4 regions of the Glaciimonas sp. GG7 genome follow, and region 4 is predicted to be linked to each of the others. Evidence: predicted binding sites of a transcription regulator. Region 4 holds the regulator's gene; each other region holds the start of a gene.
What was found. Region 4 encodes sigma-54, which starts transcription at its own class of promoters, with help from an activator protein. Its sites were predicted from a motif close to TGGCANGNAANCTGCTTT; they were not measured.
Positions count from the first base shown of each region.

Region 1 (3,188 bases), on a different contig from region 4:
CGGCCACCCCGGCGTGAGCCGGTAAATGCGCCTTCTTCATGACCGAAGAGTTCCGATTCGAGCAGCGATTCGGCCAGTGCGCCGCAATTGACGGCGACGAAGGGGCGGTTGGTTTTGGCGGCGATTTTGCCGCCGTGTTCGTGCGGATGTTCGCGGTGGATCGCTTGCGCCGCCAACTCCTTGCCGGTGCCGGTTTCGCCGTGGATCAGCACGGTCGCTGGCGAGCGGGCATACAGCACGATGGTCTGGCGAATATCTTCCATGACCGCAGAGTTGCCGCGCAAATCGTTGATTCCGTGTCTGGTGCGCAAGGTGTCGGTGACCTGGTCGCCGCGTCCGCGTGAGGATTCGAGTTGCGTCATGTGCGCCATTTCCAGCGCATCGTCAAAGGCCTGCCGGATCGAGCTGGCGGAGTAGACGAAGATCCCCGCCAGACCGGCTTCTTCGGCCAGATCGGTAATCAGCCCGGCCCCCACGATGGCCTTCACACCTAAGGTTTTGAGTTCGCTGATCTGGGCGCGTGCGTCTTCGGCGGTGGCGTAAGTGCGTTGAGCGATATTGAGCCCGAACATGGTTTGAAATTCGCGCAATGCCGGCAGCGTTTCCTGATACGTAATGACGCCCAGATGCGGGGAGATTTTGCGTGCCCGCGCCAGGGCTTGCATGAAATCGAAACCGCTGGCTTTGGCGATAATGACGGGAACCGACAACCGGCTTTTGAGATACGCGCCGTTGGACCCGGCGGCAATCACGGCGTCGCACCGCTCGGTGGTGAGCCGTTCGCGGATGTGTTGCACCGCGTCTTCAAAGCCGAGATTGATAGGAATGATGTTGGCTTGATGATCGAACTCCAGCGTAATGTCGCGGAACAGATCGAACAGGCGCGAGACTGAGACGGTCCAGATGACGGGTTTGTCGTTGTTGTCGGGATTGCCGGATGGCTGACGGTACGGTTGACGATACGGCAGGGATGGTCGTGACATGGCGGCCTTGTTTCATTGAGTGTTGCAATTTGTTTCAATAAACGTTTCAGATCTCGATTGTAACCCTATTTGGAACATGGTCGCCTGATTTGAAAACAGAGAAAAATAGAGGATAGATAGTTTAAGTTATTGATTTTTAACAATAATATTAGTTTTTGTGGCTGCTTTGCTCTGTCTGGCACGGTGATTGCAATGGAATGCAAATCAAACGTAGACCGCACGTAGACCGATTAACTGAAACAGTTTCAACAAACACAAGGTAAATTCATGACCCACTATTCCGCAGGCGCAGCATTTCGCCAGGCCGTGCAAGACGAGTCGCCATTGCAAGTCATCGGTGCCATCAACGCCAATCATGCGCTGCTGGCTAAGCGCGCTGGATTTAAGGCAATTTATTTGTCCGGTGGCGGTGTCGCTGCTGGCTCGCTTGGTTTGCCTGATCTGGGTATTTCGAGTCTGGACGACGTGCTCACCGACGTGCGCCGGATTACCGATGTCTGCGACGTGCCGCTGCTGGTGGACGCCGATACCGGCTTCGGCGCATCAGCCTTCAATGTCGCGCGCACGGTCAAATCGTTGATTAAGTTCGGCGCGGCGGCGATGCATATCGAAGATCAGGTAGGTGCCAAGCGTTGCGGTCATCGTCCTAATAAAGAGATCGTCAGCAAACAAGAAATGGTCGATCGTATCCGCGCCGCTGTAGACGCCCGTACCGATGAGAATTTCGTGATCATGGCGCGTACCGATGCGCTGGCGGTCGAAGGTTTGGATGCAGCATTGGATCGCGCAATGGCCTACGTCGAAGCGGGCGCGGACATGGTGTTTCCTGAGGCGATTACGCAGTTGGAGATGTATAAAACCTTTGCCACTGCACTCAAAGTGCCGGTATTGGCCAATATTACCGAGTTTGGTGCGACGCCGTTGTTCACGGTTGAAGAGTTGAAGACCGTCGATGTCGGTCTGGTACTGTATCCGTTGTCGGCATTTCGGGCGATGAATAAAGCGGCTGAGAATGTCTACACGGCAGTGCGTCGCGATGGCACGCAACAGAATGTGGTGGAGACGATGCAGACCCGGGTTGAATTGTACGAACGGATTAATTATTACGATTTTGAACAAAAGCTCGATGCGTTATTTGCACAGCAAAAAGCGAAGTAATTGTGACGCATTTTATTGCCATAAAAATTTCATCAAGCCGTTCGGACTGAGTAGGCACGAAGTGCCGTATCGAAGAATCACCCACGCAGGTGTGTACTTCGATAGGCCCTTTGGGCTACTCAGTAAGAACGGGTTTCTTAAATTGATATGTCAACGCACCCTAGTACATCCACCATCAGGAGAAATTGCATGAGTGAGCAAAACACTGTCGATACAGCACCGACACCATTCAAACCCAAAAAATCGGTCGCCCTCTCAGGCGTTACCGCCGGCAACACCGCCTTGTGCACCGTCGGTAAAACCGGCAACGATTTGCACTATCGCGGCTATGACATTCTGGACATCGCCGATACCTGCCAATTTGAAGAAATCGCGCATTTGCTGATCCACGGCAAACTGCCAACCAGCGCCGAATTGAAGGCCTACAAAGCCAAGCTCAAATCCTTACGCGGTTTGCCAGCGGGTGTGAAAGCCGCTCTGGAAACACTGCCAGCATCATCGAACGCCATGGATGTCATGCGCACCGGCGCTTCGGTGCTGGGTTGCGTCTTGCCGGAAAAAGACGATCACAACACCCCGGGCGCGCGCGATATCGCGGACCGTTTGATGGCGTCGCTGGGATCGATGCTGCTGTATTGGTATCACTACAGCCAGAACGGCAAGCGCATTGATGTTGAAACCGATGACGAATCGATAGGCGCGCATTTTCTGCATTTGCTGCACGGTAAAAAACCATCGGCGCAGTGGGAACAAGCGATGCACACCTCGCTCATTTTGTACGCCGAACATGAATTTAACGCCTCCACGTTTGCGGCCCGCGTTATCGCCGGGACCGGTGCCGATATCCATTCTGCGATTGTCGGCGGCATCGGCGCATTGCGCGGGCCTAAGCATGGCGGTGCCAACGAAGTTGCGTTCGAAACACAAAAGCGTTACGACAATCCTGATGAAGCTGAGGCCGATATCAAGAAACGTGTAGAGAGCAAGGAAGTCGTGATCGGTTTCGGCCATCCGGTCTATACCATCTCCGACCCGCGTAACAAGGTG
Region 1 is NZ_JBRIIQ010000018.1:18,534-21,721, reverse strand. It holds gene prpR (propionate catabolism operon regulatory protein PrpR) at 1-983, opposite strand, end outside; gene prpB (methylisocitrate lyase) at 1,251-2,141, shown strand; gene prpC (bifunctional 2-methylcitrate synthase/citrate synthase) at 2,331-3,188, shown strand, end outside.
Region 1: prpB (methylisocitrate lyase) is a predicted target of sigma-54. The motif match lies at 1,160-1,177, and genes of this name have one in related genera.

Region 2 (3,188 bases), on a different contig from region 4:
TATCCGGCCGGAGCGACCACTAATTCGGATGCTGGTGTGACCGATCTGACCAAATGCTATAAGACCCTGGAAGTGATGCAAGAACTCGGGATGCCATTTTTGGTACACGGCGAAGTCACCGATCCGGCGATTGATATTTTTGACCGCGAAGCCGTCTTTATCGAGCGCGTGATGCAACCCCTGCGCCACGATATGCCAGCGTTGAAAGTAGTGTTTGAACACATCACCACCAAAGATGCGGCGCAGTATGTCGCCGCTGGCGAAGGTCCGATTGCCGCCACCGTCACGGCGCATCATTTGCTCTATAACCGTAATGAAATTTTTAAGGGCGGAATTCGTCCGCATTATTATTGCCTGCCGATTCTCAAGCGCGAAGAGCACCGTCTGGCGTTGGTGGCGGCTGTGACTTCGGGCAGCGACCGGTTTTTCCTTGGCACCGATTCCGCGCCGCATCCTAAGGGTTTGAAAGAGCATGCCTGCGGTTGCGCCGGTTGTTATACCGCGTTGCACGCTCTGGAGTTGTATGCGCAAGCCTTCGATCAGGTTGGGGCGTTGGATCAATTGGAAGCGTTTGCGAGTTTCAATGGTCCGGCGTTTTATAACCTGCCGCGGAATCAGGATTCGGTGACCTTGCGGCGTCAAGCCTGGACTATCCCGGCAGAATTGCCGATGGGCAATACCACGATGGTGCCGTTAAATGGTGGTGAGGTTATCAATTGGCAATTGGTATAAAAGTTACCAGGAAAAACAACCACACCTCAAAAATCGCACTCTATGGTGCGATTTTTGCATGTGAGGGGATAATTGTTTTGTTTTTGTAGTATTGTCCGCCCCCTGTGCTAGCGTCTTAGGTTGACGTTGCGCAACATAACCGATGTTTTACTGGCCTTGTAGATGCATAACCTGCGTATTGTGGTTGTCAATCCGGTTGCCATTGATGATGGTGATCATGATCCTGCGTTCACCGCACAGGCGGCGCGCAGCAGCGCATTGCACATCGGATTACTGCAGGCTGGCTATCACATTATCGCCTCGTTGCCAGCCGACCTTTACCTGCCGGACCGGATCGCGCAATTGCAGCCGGACATGATTATTATCGATGCAGAGTCAGACGCCCGCGATGTGCTAGAGCACGTTGTCATCGCCACACGCGACGCACGCCGGGCTATCGTTCTGTTTACCGAGGACGAAAAAAAATCCAGTATGGAGGCGGCCATGGCTGCCGGTGTCTCGGCCTATGTCGTTGCCGGCTTGCAAACTGCGCGTATTAAGCCGGTGCTGGAAGTCGCCATGCTGCGTTTCAATCAAGAGCAGAAGCTGCTCAACGAATTGTCGGATACCAAACTCAAGCTGGCCGATCGCAAAGTGATCGATCGCGCCAAGGGTTTGTTGATGGAGCGGGGGCAACTCAGCGAGCAAGACGCGTTTAAAAAATTGCGAGGTCTGGCGATGGACAAGAATTTAAAGTTATCCGAAGTTGCCCAGCGGATTATTGATGCTAATGATTTGTTGGGTTGATCGCTGATCAATATCGTCTTCTCTGCGTTCTCTTTTCCCTTTCCTCCTTTTTCTTCGGCCTGATATTTGCACCAACAAGATTAACAACTCTGGTGCACTGCACAAACTAAGTGCGCATTCCTACACAGAATTCCCGACGCTATTCCATAAAGCCGCTGGCACGCCATTTGCGTAAGTAAGTCTATGCGCCAATGCTGGTGCAGCTGGACATGGCCAACGGCGGTCAGTCCACAAAGACAAAGGTGTCTTCCCGAATTGATCAGGTGATGGTCATCGCGGGACGACGCCTTTTTTATTGTCGGAACCAAGTGGAGCTCACGCTATGGACTCAAAAGTTACTGTGCCAATCATCGTTCCCGTTGCTGTAGAAAATCCTAAGCGGCGTCAACTCATTCACACCGCGAGCATTGCGGCAGGAGCCAGTATGTTGGGACTAGTTAGCGGCGGCGTGTGGGCCGCTGGTTCGGATAAACCGGAAAAAACCGAAGTCAGAATCGGCTTTATTCCGCTGACCGATTGCGCCTCGGTCGTGATGGCGTCGGTATTGGGTTTGGACCAAAAATACGGCATCAAAATTGTCCTCAGCAAAGAGGCGTCCTGGGCGGGCGTGCGCGATAAGTTGACCAATGGTGAATTGGACGCAGCGCATGTGCTGTCGGGCCTGATTTATGGCGTCCAGATGGGGGTCGGCGGGCAGAAAAAAGACATGGCGATTCTGATGGGCCTCAACAATAACGGGCAGGCTATTACGCTGTCTAAAAAGCTGGCCGACAAAGGCGCGGTAGATGGCGCATCGCTGGCAAAACTGATGGCGACCGACAAGCGCGAATATACCTTTGCCCAGACGTTTCCGACCGGTACCCACGCGATGTGGCTGTACTACTGGATGGCGGCTAATGGTATTAATCCGATGAAAGATGCGAAGGTCATTACCGTACCACCGCCACAAATGGTGGCCAATATGCGGGTCGGCAATATGGATGGTTTTTGCGTTGGTGAACCGTGGGGGCATCGGGCGATTGTCGATGGTGTCGGCATCACAGCGATCACCACGCAAGAGATTTGGAAAGACCATCCTGAGAAAGTATTGGGTACTACGGCTGAGTTCGTTAAGCAAAATCCCAATACTTGCCGCGCCTTGATTGCGGCCGTGCTCGATGCCAGCAAATGGATCGACGCCTCGCTGGCGAACAAAAACAAAATGGCCGAAGTCATCGCCGATAAATCCTATGTCAATACCAGCAAGGATGTGATCGATCAACGCATCATGGGCCGCTATCAGAATGGCCTTGGCAAGACGTGGGACGATCCGAATTACATGAAGTTTTATAACGACGGTCTGGTCAATTTTCCGTATCTGTCAGACGGTATGTGGTTCATGACGCAGCACCGTCGCTGGGGCTTGCTCAAGAGCGATCCTGACTACTTGGCCGTGGCGACATCGGTGAGTCAGATTGCACTTTATAAAGAGGCTGCAACGCTGACTAAAACCAGCGTGCCGAAGGACGTGATGCGGACTTCCAAGTTGATCGATGGCGTGGTCTGGGATGGTAAAAATCCTGCGGCTTATGCGGCGTCGTTCAAGATTCGCGCTTAAGTTTGATGGCGCTATAACCGTTCATTTTTGATCCAGTACATCGTAAAACTCGGGAGTTTGTATGAACGCAATT
Region 2 is NZ_JBRIIQ010000013.1:6,407-9,594, reverse strand. It holds gene pyrC (dihydroorotase) at 1-732, shown strand, start outside; gene ACVBEF_RS05440 (ANTAR domain-containing response regulator) at 895-1,518, shown strand; gene ACVBEF_RS05435 (CmpA/NrtA family ABC transporter substrate-binding protein) at 1,841-3,115, shown strand.
Region 2: ACVBEF_RS05435 (CmpA/NrtA family ABC transporter substrate-binding protein) is a predicted target of sigma-54. The motif match lies at 1,675-1,692, and genes of this name have one in related genera.

Region 3 (3,188 bases), on a different contig from region 4:
TTGCCGCAGATTCTGCGCCGCCGCATTTGACGCTGAAACGGGCAATCACATCCTGCGTAAATTGCCGGATGGCGGCTGGCCGTATCAATCCTTTTTTGACCATGCCATGGCGTGCGCCGGTCAGTAGTGCATTCTTGTCCAGGCTCATACTTGGCACCGCACCGCGTCCGAGTCGCTCTTCCGGCACAAACGTCAGTCCGCGCAATCGACGCTGGGCCGGATTCAAGTGACCGGCCTGCTGGCCCATCAACATAATCATCGGGCCTTGTCCACTGATGGTTTCACCCGACAGCGCAGCCAGCAATTCTTTCTGACCGTTGCCGGACACTCCGGCGATTCCCAAAATTTCACCGCTTTTGACCGTCAGGCAGATGTCTTTGAGCGTGGTCCCGAACGGATCAATCGTTCCTAGCGATAATTTATCGAGCGCAAGGCGCACTTCGCCCGTCGCCTGCGGCGTCAAATGGCATTCGGCCAGCTCGCCGCCTATCATCATTCGGGCCAGACTATCGTTGGTTTCGTTTTTAGGAATGGCACTGCCGCTCACGCGTCCGCCGCGCAAGACGGTTGCGGTATCGCATAAAGCGCGGATTTCGTCGAGTTTGTGGCTGATATACAAAATACTGCAGCCCTCTGCTGCGAGTTGGCGCAGGGTAGTAAACAACGTCAGCACCGCCTGCGGCGTGAGCACCGAGGTTGGCTCATCCATGATCAATAGTTTTGGTTCTTGCAACAGACAACGCACGATTTCCACACGCTGACGCTCACCCACCGACATGCTGTGCACCAGTCGGTGCGGATCAATCGGCAAGCCGTATTTTTCCGATACTTCGGTAATGCGCGCCGCCAGCAGGGCAGGGGCGACCTGGACATCGAGCGCCAGCGCAATATTGTCGGCCACCGTGAGCGTCTCAAACAAGGAGAAATGCTGGAACACCATGCCTATTCCTAAGCGTCGTGCCTGCGCCGGGTTAGCGATATCCAGATAGCGCCCTTCCCATAGAATACTGCCCGCGTCCGGTTTCACCACGCCGTAGACGATCTTCATGAGGGTACTTTTACCTGCACCATTTTCGCCCAATAAGGCGTGAATCTCACCGGGATTGACGCTCAGGCTGATGTCGTCATTGGCGACTACGCTGGGATAGCGTTTGGTGATGCCATTGAGGATAAGGCGCGGGGACATAGGGGAAGAACTTGGCAGCGGCAGGTCCATAGGAGGAATCCCTTTTAATTGTAAATGCGAAGCAATGACGAGAACTTGCAATTGTTGTGCCATGAATCGGCCAGCATCGCTTATTGGCGTCGGGTAGATATCTGAGAGTACTTTGGTCGTCGCGCTCTATATCACTGCTCTTCTATATGGGCTGCCTTTCCCTGCCAGTGCGGGTCAATAATTCTGATCCGTTATTTAATTGTCGACAATCCTAATTATCATTTGTCGCAAAAAAACACAGAAATTGTGAAAAGAAATTTTCTTCATTGCACCGTTACGGCGCACGATCTATTATCTAAGCGCTAATATAATGCAAAAACAACCATCCTTGCACTGATTCCCTGCATTCTTATCTCAGTCGAGATTGGATGAGTCGGTTTTACTTGGGAGAGCGTAATTGCCGACAATTGGCATGGGAATTGCTATCAATAATTTTAAGAATCGGGATTGTTGAAATTGGCATTTCTGCCCGGCAACTGTTTTTGAATGTTGTAAATATCGTAATAAGGAGAAATGAGGCTCCTTAACTCCTTTCATGTTCGACTCTCGTGGAAAAGCATCATGACAAAGCAAGCGGCAATAAAAATCGGCAAGTTGGCAGTAAATGTTCTGGCGGTAGTAGCAGCACTAGCCAGTGTCCAGGTAAAAGCGGCTGAGTGGAGTGACACTTCAATCGGTTATCGTTACGGCACCAATTTTGCTGAGCCGTACGTCGGTACCGGCATTGCCAAAAGCATCATCGATCTGCAGCACGTGAGTGGTTATAAATACGGTACTAACTTTTTCAATGTCGATTTGTTGCAATCGGACAGCAAGGACAGCAATGCGCAAGAAGCGTATATCGTCTATCGCAACACGGTTGATCTGAGCAAAGTCACAGGAAAAACCCTGTCATTCGGCCCTGCGCGTAGCTTCGGCATCACCGCTGGTTTCGATTGGAATACCAAGAACGATCCTGGCTATGCTTCAAGAAAGCGCATGCTGGTATTGGGTCCTACAGTCATGGTCGATGTGCCGGGCTTTTTGAATGTCAGCTTGTTGTTGATGCGTGAAAGTAATCAGCCGGTTGGAATTACTAGTCGTTATACCTACGAAACGCATCCAATGTTAAGCGCAGCATGGGGTATTCCTATTGCTTCGACCGGGTTGGCGTTTGAGGGATATTTTGACTATATCGCTTCTAAAGGAAAGAATGAATTCGGTGGCAGTACATCGCCAGAGACGCATTTTGATGCTCAGATCATGTATGACCTGGGTACGCCTTTGGGCATGGGTAAAAATACCCTCCGTGCTGGGTTGGAATATGAATATTGGCGTAACAAGTTTGGTACACCGTCTTCGGTTAATGGGTCTTTGGCTAAGACGCCTATGGTTCGGGTCGAATACCACTTTTAATTATTAGTGGTTGTTTTGGTTATTCGGTTATTGGTTATTTGGTAATTAACACGGTATGTGCTCCGTGGAGGCTCGTCGGGGGTGGCCCGACCAGCCTCCACGGAGCGCCAACCGTGTCAGCAACCGAAGACCAAAAGACCGAAGATCGAAACTAAAACAGTTCTAAAAAAGTACTCACCAAGCAACACCTACAAGGAGTTCTGAATGTTCAAATTACGCTCTACATTACTAGCCCTCGCAACGGCTGCCACCCTGACATTAGGCATCATGCCAACCGCACAAGCAGCCGATCCGCTTAAAGTAGCTTTCGTCTACATCGGCCCGGTAGGCGACGGCGGCTGGACGTTCCAGCACGACCAGGGACGCCTCGCCATCGAAAAAGAATTCGGCAATAAAATCAAAACAACCTACGTAGAAAACGTCCCCGAAACAGCCGACGCCGAACGCGTCATCAGACAACTCGCCGTCGATGGCAATCAGTTAATATTCACCACCTCATTCGGCTATATGGACCCGACCATCAAGGTCGCCAAATCCTTCCCAAAAGTCCATTTCGTCCACGCAACCGGCTACAAAA
Region 3 is NZ_JBRIIQ010000012.1:58,919-62,106, reverse strand. It holds gene ACVBEF_RS05355 (ABC transporter ATP-binding protein) at 1-1,216, opposite strand, end outside; gene ACVBEF_RS05350 (outer envelope protein) at 1,778-2,611, shown strand; gene ACVBEF_RS05345 (BMP family ABC transporter substrate-binding protein) at 2,816-3,188, shown strand, end outside.
Region 3: ACVBEF_RS05350 (outer envelope protein) is a predicted target of sigma-54. The motif match lies at 1,625-1,642, and genes of this name have one in related genera.

Region 4 (3,188 bases):
TAGTTGGTCTGCTTGGACCCAATGGCGCAGGTAAAACGACCTCGTTCTACATGATCGTAGGGCTAGTGCCAGCCGATGGCGGTGCGATTGATCTTGATGGCGTCGATATCTCGCGCTTGCCGATTCACCAACGGGCGGTGCTTGGTTTGTCTTATTTGCCGCAAGAAGCGTCAGTATTTCGTAAACTAACGGTAGAAGACAATATCCGTGCGGTGCTTGAGCTTCAGCGCCCGAACGGCGTGGCCCTCACCAAGCAGGAGCTCTCGGACAAGCTTGAGTCCCTTCTACAAGAATTACAAATTGAAAAGCTACGCGATAGTCAGGCACTGTCCCTGTCGGGCGGTGAGCGACGACGGGTAGAAATCGCCCGCGCTTTAGCCACCAATCCGCGCTTCGTGCTGCTTGATGAGCCATTCGCAGGGATTGATCCGATTGCCGTGATTGAAATTCAGCGCATCGTCCGTTTTCTGAAAGAACGCGGTATCGGCGTCTTGATTACTGACCATAACGTGCGCGAAACGCTCGGCATTTGCGACCGGGCGTACATCATCAACCAAGGTAGCGTGTTGGCCAGCGGCAGTCCGGACGACATCATCGCCGATGAATCTGTACGACGCGTGTATCTGGGCGAACATTTCCGCATGTAGTTTTGGCATCTAGCTTCCATGTAGTTTCATCATGTAACGCAGGCAACGCACTACCAGGAACCCTCAGGGCCCATGAAACAATCGCTCCAACTCCGTACCTCCCAGCATCTGGCGCTGACACCGCAGTTGCAGCAATCGATACGATTGTTGCAATTGTCTACGCTAGAGCTGCATCAGGAACTGGAACATATTCTGTCCGAGAATCCGCTGTTGGAGCGTCTCGACGATCCACTCGACAACTCAGTCAGACTGTTGGCTGATGGTGCCATTAACACAACGACGTCAACGATGGATGCCCCGACGGGGGACAGCGAAGTCAGCAGTTCACCGATCGAGCCAGAAGGTAGCAGCGAAGTTGCCGATACCGGCGATAACAATCAGGATAAAGATAGCGGCGACACCGAATGGAGTTTTGACGATGTTGCCCGTACCTCCAAGGCACCCGACGATGAGGATGCGCGACCGCAGCTAGAAGCCTGCGTCACAACCTTGCGCGAACATTTGCTCAAGCAGATGCAAGAAGTAGTCGATCTCCAACGCGACCGCGCACTCATCGAATTAATCATTGATGCAGTCGATGAGAACGGCTACCTGGAAGAGTCGCTGGAGGATATCTACGCACGTCTGCCTGAGCAACTTGAGATCGACATCGACGAATTATCGATGGCGCTGAAGATGGTCCAAAGTTTTGATCCGACAGGCGTCGGCGCTCGGGACGCCTCTGAATGTCTGGCGCTGCAAATTAAAGCGTTTCCAAAAATACCATTCGTCACGCGTCGTCTGGCGCTGACAATTGTGCAAAATTTTCTGACTTTATTTGCCCAACGCGATTTCAATAAAATCAAAAAAGCGCTGGAGTGCGATGACGAAGATTTACGTGAAGCGCAAGTCGTTATCAGACAATGCAATCCGCATCCTGGCGCAACTTTCGCCGGAAGCGCCTCAGATTATGTCGTGCCGGACGTGATTGTGAGAAAAACAAAGAATGGCTGGCAAGTCATGCTCAACAATGACGTGATGCCCCGACTGCGCGTTAATGCCCTCTACGCCAATATTCTTAAGCAAAGCAAAACCGAAGGATCACTCGGTTCTCAACTGCAAGAGGCGAAGTGGTTGATCAAAAATATGCGTCAGCGCTTCGACACTATCCTCCGTGTCGCCCAGGCAATTGTAGAGCGTCAGAGGAACTTTTTTTCGCACGGCGCGGTCGCCATGCGGCCTCTTGTGTTGCGTGAAATAGCTGATACACTAGGATTACACGAGAGCACTATCTCGCGTGTAACGACTCAGAAATACATGCTCACCCCTCACGGGATGTTCGAATTAAAGTATTTCTTCGGCAGCCATGTTGCTACAGAGGCAGGTGGAGAGGCTTCCTCAACGGCAATACGGGCTTTGATCAAACAACTCATAGGAGCGGAAGATTCTAAAAGCCCTTTCTCTGACAGCAAGATTGCCGACATGCTCGCGGAACAAGGTATGGTGGTTGCTCGCCGTACGGTCGCAAAATATCGCGAAGCACTCAGAATTCCGCCAGTCAATTTACGCAAATCTCTTTAGCTGTTTGCTCGTTTGCATAACCGTCGCTGTGTTCTGACTAGTCGACTCAACAAATTGATCACTGTCCGAACCGCCAACGAAAACTTGATAGGAGCGCAGTATGAATTTCACAATTAGTGGGCATCACCTCGACGTAACTCCCGCCATTCGCGAACACGTGCTAAACAAATTAGAGCGTATCAAGCGCCATTTCGATCAGGTCATCGATATTAGTGTGATCCTGACAGTCGACAAAATCACCGAGAAAGAAAAACGCCAGAAAGCTGAAATTAATCTGCGCGTAAAAGGCAAAGACCTGCATGCCGAGAGCATTGCGCATGACCTTTACGCTGCCATTGATTTGTTGATCGACAAACTCGATCGACAAGTGATTAAATATAAGGACAAACTACAGAACCACCAACACTCCGCAATCAAACATTTGCCTGAGGATCTACCCGCAGCGACGTGACGGTAGTGGTTATCTGACATAGTCAACGCAAGTGTCTTTTCAACCATCAAACGAAAAAATACTACACTGACAAATGAGCAAGGGCGCAGTTAATGCGCCCTTTGTTATTTTAAATATCATCGAGATTGCCAGCGATGGCTTCAGGGCTAGTTGGTCCAACCAGCGCGGCGAATCATTATTTCATCGCCCCAAACACCTTCCCGATAATGGCACTGCCTGCCCCTATCGGATCGCGTCGAATCGCCTTCTCTTCCTCCCCGATCATGTAAAACAAGCCATCTAGCGCACGTTGCGTGACATAACCTTCCACCGTCGCCGCTTGCGCTGGCACCATACCGGTTTTACTGACCAATCCCATCGTCGCGTTGTATTGCGCCGAGACGCCGTTGCGGTCAGTGACTTGCTTCACTAACGGTAGAAATTTCACTTCCAATGGCGCGGCAGTTTTCTCTTTAAAAAAATCGGTCACCGATGTCTCTCCGCCACTCAGAATTTTTTTTGCATCCGTCACCGACATGGACTTCACTGCA
Region 4 is NZ_JBRIIQ010000026.1:41,133-44,320, reverse strand. It holds gene lptB (LPS export ABC transporter ATP-binding protein) at 1-647, shown strand, start outside; gene ACVBEF_RS08755 (RNA polymerase factor sigma-54) at 720-2,207, shown strand; gene hpf (ribosome hibernation-promoting factor, HPF/YfiA family) at 2,308-2,658, shown strand; gene ACVBEF_RS08745 (DUF4197 domain-containing protein) at 2,834-3,188, opposite strand, start outside.